One region of the Shewanella morhuae genome, then DNA from elsewhere that is predicted to be linked to it. Evidence: predicted binding sites of a transcription regulator. Region 1 holds the regulator's gene; the other holds the start of a gene.
What was found. Region 1 encodes LexA, which represses DNA repair genes until DNA is damaged. Its sites were predicted from a motif close to TACTGTATNNNNATACAGTA; they were not measured.
Positions count from the first base shown of each region.

Region 2: C9I43_RS00480 (S24 family peptidase) is a predicted target of LexA. The motif match lies at 1,935-1,954, and genes of this name have one in related genera.

Region 1 covers NZ_PYSG01000003.1:587,872-593,241, forward strand. Annotated here, with positions in the region: gene coxB (cytochrome c oxidase subunit II) at 1-880, opposite strand, end outside; gene C9I43_RS17210 (cell division inhibitor SulA) at 1,270-1,782, opposite strand; gene lexA (transcriptional repressor LexA) at 1,779-2,399, opposite strand; gene plsB (glycerol-3-phosphate 1-O-acyltransferase PlsB) at 2,560-4,983, shown strand; gene mtr (tryptophan permease) at 4,983-5,370, shown strand, end outside.
Region 2 covers NZ_CM009684.1:91,833-97,202, reverse strand. Annotated here, with positions in the region: gene C9I43_RS00490 (hypothetical protein) at 1-186, shown strand, start outside; gene C9I43_RS00485 (hypothetical protein) at 386-1,291, opposite strand; gene C9I43_RS00480 (S24 family peptidase) at 1,965-2,399, shown strand; gene C9I43_RS00475 (Y-family DNA polymerase) at 2,387-3,640, shown strand; gene C9I43_RS00470 (hypothetical protein) at 4,012-4,356, shown strand; gene C9I43_RS00465 (hypothetical protein) at 4,422-5,078, shown strand; gene C9I43_RS00460 (hypothetical protein) at 5,093-5,281, shown strand; gene C9I43_RS00455 (hypothetical protein) at 5,329-5,370, shown strand, end outside.

The DNA.
Region 1 (5,370 bases):
GTTGGTGGCAGGCTGCGCAGTGTCCTAAGTAAACTTTCTCACCTTGGGTTATTAGCTCATCTTTACTGAGTGTTTGTGATAACGCCGCTGTTGCTGCTGCGGCTGCTGCGCCTGCCGCTTGCTTTTGCTCTGTCACCCATGCTTCAAAATCAGCTTCGGATAGGGCTTGTACTACGATGGGCATAAAACCATGATCTTTACCGCAGAGTTCGGCACATTGACCGCGGTAAATACCGGGTTTGTCTATGCGAGTCCAAGACTCATTAATAAATCCAGGGTTAGCGTCTTTTTTCACAGCAAAAGCAGGTACCCACCATGAATGGATCACATCTTCAGATGTCATCAAGAAGCGAATTTTGCGGTTTATCGGTAAGACGAGCGGTTTATCGACTTCCAATAGGTAGTGTTCACCTTTGGCTTCTGTACCGTCGATTTGTGCTCTAGGGGTTGCGAGTATGCTGTAAAAATCAATGTCTTGATCAAAATAGCTGTAATGCCATTTCCACTGGGAACCGGTCACTTTAACTGTCAGATCGGCGTCGCTGGGGTCTTCCATTGCAATTAAAGTCTTTGTTGCCGGAATCGCCATTAAGATCAAAATGATGAAGGGTAGTACGGTCCAAGCAACTTCGACTTTAGTGCTTTCGTGAAAGTGAGACGCGACTGCGCCTTTAGATTTTCTGTGATTGATGATGGCATAAATCATCACGCTAAAGACCACAAGGCCAATTGCGCAGCAGATATACAAGATAGTCATGTGCAAGTGATAAACCTTGCCACTGATCTCGGTCACGCCAGGGGTCATGTTGAACCGCATGTCCGCGGCGGCCAACGATGGTGCGAATAACACCACGAGTAAACAATACAACAATTGCTTCACAAGACTTCTCCTCTGCCAATTGCGAATAGCAACTACAAAGAAGAGCAACACAGTAAGTCTTAACTCTATGCAAACTCTTCAGTTCCCAAAAAAGCTGTTTTGACTTCAATGTGTGTTGGCGGCTGTTACTTCCAATTAAGTATTGTTACTGCTGGTATTAGCCACGTTTACACATACGACTGAAATACATCTGTTCTCTATTTCTAATAATAACGGTTCAATTGATTTGCCAAGGGCAACGCTATATCACCGTCGACTGAATCAACCATACTTGCTGTTTAAATATTGATCAAGATCACCAATTAAGCTAATTATATGAAAAATTGCCAAAAAAAAGCCTCACATTCATAGGCGAGGCGGCTTTTAAGCTAAAAAATTAAATAAATATTTTAATGTATTGCACTAAAAAAAGATGGCTGACCTAGGAGCCGTCCTTGCTCAATGTGTAGATCGTTAGGTAAGTGATTGTTTACATCTTCCAGCACTATACCCATAGCCCGAGCACTTTTGGCCACAATCTGTAGGCGGCGATTATCGCGGGCATCTAATGATTGGGTCCAAGTAATCACTGCACTAGACGTTCCACTCGTTAGCGCCTTTTCCATCGCCCACAATGTTTCGACATCATCTTTAGCGTGTACGAGTAATACTCTATCCATACGCACCCCCGCGCTGGCGAGCATTTGTTTATAGCCAATGCTGGGTGGGTTGATAAGCACTAGCCAACGGCCCTGCTGACTTAGTTGGGCGAGTTGGGCGCTCAGGTGAATGAGTTCTTGGCGGCCTTGAGTTTTTGTGGGCATACAGGCGATAGGCGTGTGTTGCCAATCATAATCGGCAGCGCGAACTTCATCGCGCCATAAGCCTGGATGACGCGGGGCATTGCCAAGTAGTTTGTTCATAGCCAATCTCCATTACGGATCACACCGACGGCGAGTCCTTCAATTGTTAAACTTTGAAAGCCTAAATCCACTTTTATTGGGGAGTAGTCTTCATTTTCGGCGTGCAGATAGACCACATTACCTTTTTTTTCGAAACGTTTAACCGTGACATCGTCGTCGACTCTAGCGACAACCACTTGACCATTTCTAGCTTGTTGTACTTTATGAACTGCCAGTAAATCTCCTTCGAGAATACCGATATTTTTCATACTGTCGCCTTTAACTCGTAGTAAAAAGTTGGCAGTAGGATGGAACATGTTTGGGTCGATCTGGTAATACTGTTCTACGTGTTCTTGGGCGAGAATAGGCTCGCCCGCAGCAACTTGGCCTATAAGAGGTAAGCCGGTTTCAGTTAAGTCTTCGACTTCAGCGGTGAGACGAATACCTCGTGAGGTACCAGGTATAATCTCGATACAGCCTTTTTTCGCCAACGCTTTTAGATGTTCTTCAGCCGCATTAGCACTCTTAAAACCTAAACGAGTAGCAATTTCTGCCCGAGTAGGTGGCATGCCAGTATCGGCAATGTTTCGTTTAATTAACTCTAAAATTTCAGCTTGGCGTGGCGTCAAAGGTCTCATGGTCTTTCCTGTTTTTCTATACAGTTACTGTTAGTATATACAGTATTGTTTGCAGTGCAAGTATTAACCATTTTTTAACCATATCGGAGAGAATTAGCGAATATTCCCTATAGTCTGGTATTCTATCCGGCTAGTGAACGTACTTAATTGCATAAGAATAATGCCTAAACATGACTCTCTTTGGTTAAAATCATTACGTTGGATCCAAAAACACTTAGTGCACACTATTGTGGTGCCTCAGGATCCCTTTGCCGATCTGAATCTGGATGCCTCCAGACCTCTTGCTTATGTGATGAAAACAGAATCACTCAGTGACATTGCTGCTCTGAGTGAAATAACGGCTAAACTCGGGCTACCTAGCCCTTATGAGCCGCTAGTTGCTAACGGTGTTGTTGCACCGCGGGTCGTTTGTCTTCAAGGGCGTAAGCCATTGTTTGGTGAGCGCACTGGTAACGAACCTTTTCTCGAATGTTTTATGCGCTTATTAGCCGTACATAAACAAGATCCTGAGCTCGATATTCAACTGGTGCCTGTCAGCTTGTATTGGGGGCGAACGCCAGGGAAAGAAGATGACACAATGAAGGCGGCCGTATTTGAACGGGAAAACCCGACTTGGCTACGCAAGTGTCTGATGATTTTATTTTTAGGCCGACATAACTTCGTACAGTTTTCTAATGCGGTATCGCTGCGTTATATGGCTGACGAACATGGCACAGATATGGGGATTGCGCATAAGTTAGCGCGAGTAGCACGGGTGCATTTCCGTCGCCAACGTAAAGTGATGACCGGACCTGTGTTGCCTAATCGCCAAGCGTTATTTCATTCGTTATTAAAATCGGAATCAATACGTAAAGCGATTCAAGAAGAAGCGGCCAATAAAAAGATTTCTGAGACGCAAGCGCGCGAGACAGCTATTGAGTATCTCGATGAAATAGCTGCTGATTACTCCGATAGTTTAGTGCGTATTGCCGAACGCTTCTTAACTTGGCTGTGGAACAAGCTTTATAGTGGGATCAATATTAAAGGTGCTGAGCAAGTTCGCCAGTTGCACCACGATGGTCATGAGATTGTCTATGTGCCTTGCCATCGCAGCCACATGGATTACTTACTGCTATCTTATATTTTATATTATCAAGGTATGGTGCCGCCGCACATTGCCGCAGGTATAAACCTTAACTTCTGGCCCGCTGGACCTATGTTCCGCCGTGGTGGTGCCTTCTTTATTCGTCGTAGCTTTAATGGCAATAAGCTTTATACCGCTGTATTTCGTGAATATTTAGACCAACTGTTTGCTAAAGGTTATTCGGTAGAATACTTCTCCGAAGGCGGCCGCTCACGCACGGGGCGTTTATTGGCACCCAAAACCGGCATGATTGCCATGACAATGAATAGCGTACTACGTGGTATCGAGCGTCCTGTAACGTTAGTGCCTGTATATTTGGGTTATGACCATGTGATGGAAGTGGCGACTTACCACAAAGAATTAAGTGGTAAGAAAAAGAAAAAAGAATCTGTGTGGCAGGTATTTGGTGCTATTCGCAAACTCGGTAATTTTGGTCAAGGCTATGTGAACTTTGGTGAGCCGATTACCTTGCAAAACTTCTTAAATGAACGTGCACCTAACTGGCGTACTGAGCTTGCTGATGATCCAGAGCAAAAACCAACTTGGTTAACACCAGCGGTAAACGTACTAGCTAATCGGGTGATGACTCATATCAACGATGCAGCAGCGGCGAGTTCGGTCACATTAACAAGCTTAGTGTTACTGGCTACAGATCAAAATGCCTTACAGCGCAGCCTGCTGGAGCGTCAGCTTGATCTGTATCTGACCCTTCTCAAGAAAGTGCCTTACACTGCTTATACTTCGGTTGTTGAAGGCGATGGCAAGCTGTTAGTGCAACAAGGTTTAGATCTGAATAAGTTTGTTGTGTGTGCCGACCCATTAGGTGAAATTGTTTCTATTGAAGCAAGTCAGGCAGTATCCATGACTTACTATCGTAATAATATCATTCACTTATTTGTTGTGCCGTCATTAATTGCGAGTTGTTTAACGCATAGTGATCATATCCCGCGTCAGCAAGTGGTATCAATCGTTGCTGATTTTTATCCTCTGCTAAAAGCTGAGCTTTTTATGGGGATTAAAGATGTACCAGCTTATGTTAATCAAGTGCTGGATTTCTTCATTGAACAAGGGTTAGTGGTCGAGACCGATACCTTAACTGTCGTGCCTGAGCACACTAGCCAACTATTATTGTTAGCCAGTTCAGTGAGTGAGACTTTGCAGCGCTACGCCATTATTTTCAACTTGTTAGCCAATAGACCTAAGATGGAGCGCTCAGAGCTTGAATCTGAGAGTCATCTGCTCGCCCAGCGTTTAGGGGCATTGCATGGTATTACAGCGCCTGAGTTTTACGATAAAAAACTTTATGGCACATTGAGCGTTAAGCTAAAGGCATTGGGGTATCTGGCTGATAGCGAAGACAAGTCGAATATTAATCGCATACGGGATCAGGCTAACAGCTTGTTACGCCCCTCAGTGAGGCAAACCATAGTGGCCAGTGTCACTGCGGAGCACATTGTTTAATGGCAAACCATATGAATGCGGTTAAAAATAAGCCCGCTGGTAAGTCCCTGCTCGGTGGAGCAATGATTATTGCTGGTACGACCGTTGGCGCTGGGATGTTTTCTCTGCCCGTGGTGGGTGCGGGTATGTGGTTTGGTTATTCGATTTTAATGTTATTAGGTATTTGGTTTTGTATGTTGATGTCGGGTTTATTGTTACTCGAAACTAATTTACATTTCGAACCCGGCGCTAGTTTTGATACCTTAAGTAAGCAAACTTTAGGGCAATTTTGGCGAATTGTTAATGGAGTTTCCATTGCCTTTGTCTTGTATATTTTAACTTATGCCTACATTAGTGGCGGTGGTTCGATTGTAAATCATAGCTTACATGGCATGGGCGTTGAGTTAC
Region 2 (5,370 bases), on a different contig from region 1:
AGGTTTCAATGTGATCATCCTTCTTGTCCAGAAGATCAAATTCAAGCTAAAGCTGTTGACCTAGGTTGTGATTGGTGTCCAAATTTTGATGCTGATAGCTGGAAAAAAATTGGTACCAAAACGGTATTGAAAGAGTTTTTTGAGCAAATAAAGGCAAACGTGACTGCTACGCAGTCCCATAAGTAAAAGTTAATCCATCAAAATTGTTATCCGAAACTCACTACCAAAGTTGAACTTCTAACAAGTTTCTGTCAAAAGTGAGCCATTTAATCACTCTACTGCAGGCTTTGCCTAGTCTGGTTCACAAGCTAGCATATGCAATATTATGGTAAGGCAGTGGCTATATTCAGTTGGTCACGACATCATTTTTGAATAAATGAATCAATCACTTATTGCAAGTAGTGCTCATGTCTTTGAAGGTTGATATGTAGTTTTCTAGTTTTCTCGCGAAAGTATAAGGAATTTCTTCCGTGTCTATTTGGCTATCATTATCATCAAAGTTACAGACAAAGAAGAATCGCACTTTCTGCGGTGCTTGAGCTTTTTCCTTGATATCAGCTACGATAGAGTGAAACTGAGTTAGCTTATCTTCACAGGAGTTGTATAGTTGCAAAAACAACTTGTTAGCTACATCTCTATAATTTTTAATGTGGGGCATTAAATCAAACATGTCTTCCATTCTATTAAGCGCCTCCAAGCCATGAGTTTTCCACTCATATCCCCCTTTAAGAAGCTTATTTTTTGCAATTGATACAGTTAAAACAGGTTGCTCACCTGAAATATAATCGATAGCTAATTTATTAGACGGTATTCCGTAATGCTGCGCATAGTTCCTTAATTCATAACAAAACCTGTAACTAACACTTGCCTTGTGCAGTTGCTTTCTTAGGCATTCGAATTCTTGGTACTCTTCCGAATTTTCTCCGAATTGATCTTTAACTAATTGCCTAGCTTTTAATAAAAATAAACTTTGTGAGGTAAGTATATTGAGTAGGCATCGATTTAACTCCACCATCAATTCAATGGCTTGGTCATATGGGTCGAGGGTAATTAATGGCTTGCTTGATTGTAAGTCCAACTCTCGTTGAGCACGATCTACAATATTATCAAGTTCTTCATAATTTGAGCTCACTACCTTATGTATTAGATACAGAGGATATAAGAAATCAGTTAATATATGACTATTGTCGTCATAGACTCTCGAAACGTCCTTACTAATTGCAGCTTTTGCAACATGAAAATCTACATTACCGTCGTCTTTAGAAGTAACAAAGGCTAGTTTTCTACTCATTTTATTCCTTTAATAATATAGGCTTACCATTCAATCTACCAAAAAAGTGAGGTCAGTGTTCTTTTCGACGCTTAACTAACAGTCAGAAAGTCTCATGTCTCCATAAATTTGTGAGAGCCTTAGGGCCAGTTCTTGTACTTGGTAAGACAAAAGAGGGCGTAAGAGATTATGGTTTTAAAATAAATTTTCGTACTTTGTCTAATCCAAAACAGATTAACTAGATTCAATACTCTAACGCAATTATGTCCATTAAAATGACACGAAGATATTCACTCTTAATAGTCATTTGTTTCTTTTGTCGTCTCTTGGCGTTTATAAAGATGGAACGCCCCCTTGCGGGGGCTGGCTGTCTAGGAGTTGTTCACCGTGGATCTAGACAGTTGGCATGAGATTACCAAGTATTCTGCAACAAGTGGTCAATAATCTGTGGGTATTGACCAGATTTATGTAATAAAAGCGGCTGTCAGAAATTGTTTACCGGTTTTCCATCACTTATTACCATTTCAAGCGAAAAGCCACTCGCCACCGAACCCTGATTTTTTGTGGATAACACCGCAAAGAACGCGGTGATTACCCACCGAAAAAAGTCAGGAACCGGCAGCAGGATCGAAATTTTAGATTTTTATTTTTTTACTGCTATTATTACTGATTATTTATACAGTGGTTTAGTGATATGAAACTCATCACATGCAATGCGAGTGCGGGAATTTCGGGGTTTCCAAGCCCTGCGGCTGATTACGTAGAATTACCCCTTAGTCTTGATCAACTGCTGGTTGAGCATCCTAGTTCTACGTGGTTTGGCCGCGCAGCGGGCCGTTCGATGGAGGGGGTAGGCATTTTTCATGGTGACATTTTAGTGATAGACCGCGCCGCTCAACGTAGCAACATGGCTATCGTCGTGGCGAGTTATAACGGTGAATTTACTGTAAAGCTCCTCGATGAAAAACGCCGTTTACTTGTGTCTATCGATCAACTGCAAAACATGACGTCCGTTGCTATAGATGATGCCGATACATTCTCGGTTGAAGGGGTGATCATCAAGTCAATCCGACTTCATGAGCATTCAAGCTTACTTGAACAATATCTGAGTCAATCATGTACGGACTGATTGATGCTAATTCATTTTATGTGTCGTGCGAAATGGTGTTTAGACCCGACTTGCGCCGACTTCCCGCGATTGTACTCAGCAACAACGACGGTTGTTGTGTGGCAATCAATCGAGCGGCTAAGTCCGTTGGCGTGAAAAAATTTGTCCCTTACTTTGAGCAGCAACATTTGTGCAGACAACATAATGTGCAGGTGTTTTCATCTAATTATGAATTGTACGCAGATCTTTCTGCAAAAATGATGCAAGTGATCGGGCGATTCGCACCCGAGCAATACGTGTACTCCATCGATGAGTCTTTTGTGTCGTTTAAAGGCTGTGCTGCAATTGCTGACTTAACGGCTCATTGTGCTCAGCTGCGCCGAATAGTTTGGCGTGAGTGCCGTTTGCCGGTGTGTGTGGGGGTTGGTGAGACATTAACTTTGGCTAAGTTGGCTAATCATGCCGCGAAACAATTGGCTCAATATAAAGGTGTTTGCGTTATTGATAATGATGCGCAGCGTATTGAGATTTTAAAATCGATGCCAGTTGATGAAGTTTGGGGAATTGGCCGCAAACTAACGGTCAAACTGGGATTACTGGGTGTGCATACTGCCTATGATTTGGCACAACTGGCGCCGAAAGTGGCGCGACAACATTTTTCCATCGATGTAGAGCGAACTGTGCGAGAACTCAATGGGCAGATCTGTAAAACGTGGGATGTCACCAAAGCAGATAAGCAGCAAATATTTTCCACCCGCAGCCTAGGCGAACGAATATGTACCCGGGAACATTTACACCAAGCGTTAGCAAAGCATGCCGCAATTGCCGGTGCGAAGGTTCGAGAACAAGGCTCATTGTGTAAAGCAATGGTCGTGTTTGCCGCCAACTCGCCACATGATCCACAGCCTGTGTATTTTAAAAGGCTTGTTCAGTTTACTTGTGCCACTGATGACAGTCGTGAACTGTGCGCCGCGGTTAGCAGCGAGCTATCAAACCTTTATCGCCCAGGTGTGCGCTATTACCGAATTGGTGTAGGCCTGATTGATCTTTGCCCTAAAACGTCAGTGCAATATGACTTATTTAATGCGCCAAAGAGCGATCCTAACTTAATGAAAATCTTTGATAGTCTGAATAATCGCTATGGCCGTGATGTGTTGTATATTGCTGCACAGGGGAGTGATCAGCATTGGACTATGCGCCGTCAGTTTTTATCGCCGCAGTACACCACCCGTTGGTCCGATATTCCGATGATTAAAGCGTAATAGGATTTTATGCTGCTTTATCCAGGCCTTATTCAACGTATACAAACCTAAAACGTCTGTCATAGGTTACAATTTTTGAGAATAATGGGAAAAATCAAATGTCTAGGAACTTAGAAGTTAAAAAGCAACAAGCGCTAATGGTTAAAGAGCAAGTGGACATTATTTTATGAGTGATGCTGACAAGGACAAAATAGCAAAGGATGTTGCTGATGTTATCTTGACTGCTTGGGATCTACAACTCAGTGATTTGAGCTTTGGTAATACTTGGTGTAAACCTGAAATTTAACACTAAACAGTATTAAATATTTCTCTAGGTCGGCGTTGCGTACATCGTTCTAACATCACGGAGACTTGGTTAAAAGGAGTTTCAAATGGGAAAGGCAAAACCAGTAACAATAGCAGGCAAGTTATATCAAACTAAAGGTGAGGCTTCTAACTATTTTAAAAGTCAAAAATCGAGTCAATATGCACAAGGAAAAATAGTCTCTGGTGAATTATTTAATGCACTTAAAGAACTCTTTGAACGTTACTGTGAAAACGAAAATGGATGGGATTTGAATGGTCGCCTAGTTGTCTCTTTTGTTGTTGAAAATGAAAAACGCTTTGTCGAACAGATCTGGGTTACAACTGCTTGCTATAAAGTCCACTTGTCTAACGGTGAACTACGCCCCTTCTCAATTGATAAAGCCCTTACATCCATTACCAAAAATACATAGAACGGAATTTAATTGCACAGAACGTCGAATTACATCTAGAGCTACATCTATATAAGGTATAAACAATGAGAACAAAAGAAGATTTTTTCTTTGGTAAGGCGTATCAAGGAAGCAAAGGTATAACACTTCAATTGAGTGATATGGAGTCTCTTGCGGAAAAAGTGTCAGATAATTTCTTTACTGCACAACTGAATCGAATGCTGCAGGAGCATGGGGGACGGTTGACGATAGCAGATGAATCCTCCCTTCCTCATTTTTGGGGCCTCATCGATAAAATTGACATTGAGCAAGTGGGGTTCGTGGAGATTTATGCTCGCTATGACGTCAACGATAGTGTTAACGCTACGCTTGCCTGTGACATTGTGTTGTTACATGGTGTTATATCTATTAAGACGCATTGGTGCGCGTACAAGGAGATTAGGGTTGGTGAGATTATATCTACATTACTTGTGCCTTTACATCTTAAAGCTCTTCAGAACAAAACTCATATACGCTGGGATAATGGGACAACAGAACCACTGTTGTGGAATGATGATTATCAAACCGAACTAGAAAATGTGTTTCTGCTTGCCAATTACCCATCCGCCATTAATCGTGATAGGTCGTATAAAGTTGATCTAGAGTGTGCTACAGATGTCGGTAGGCGTGGTTTTTCGTCAGAACAGGCATGGGATGCTTATCATGAGCTACGAACAGAACGATGTGCTGGAAACTCATTGTAATAGAGGTTTGGATTATGAAAGTAAAGTTGACAAAAGACGATATAGAGTTAATAAGCAAGGCGTTAATTAGGCTTCGTTGGGATATTGAAAAAAGTGAAGGTCAAAACGCAGAATTTCAAAAGTGTGCATCTTTGGCTGATCGTTTGGCTTGTAATCACGACGGAGGAGAACTGAATTTTCTGTCGCCACCTAAAACAGATTGAAAGCGGCATTAACAAATAAAAACGGAAATGGCAAAGGTGGAAGCCAATTGAAACTAAAAACGTACTACGTTTACCCAAGTGCGGTTATT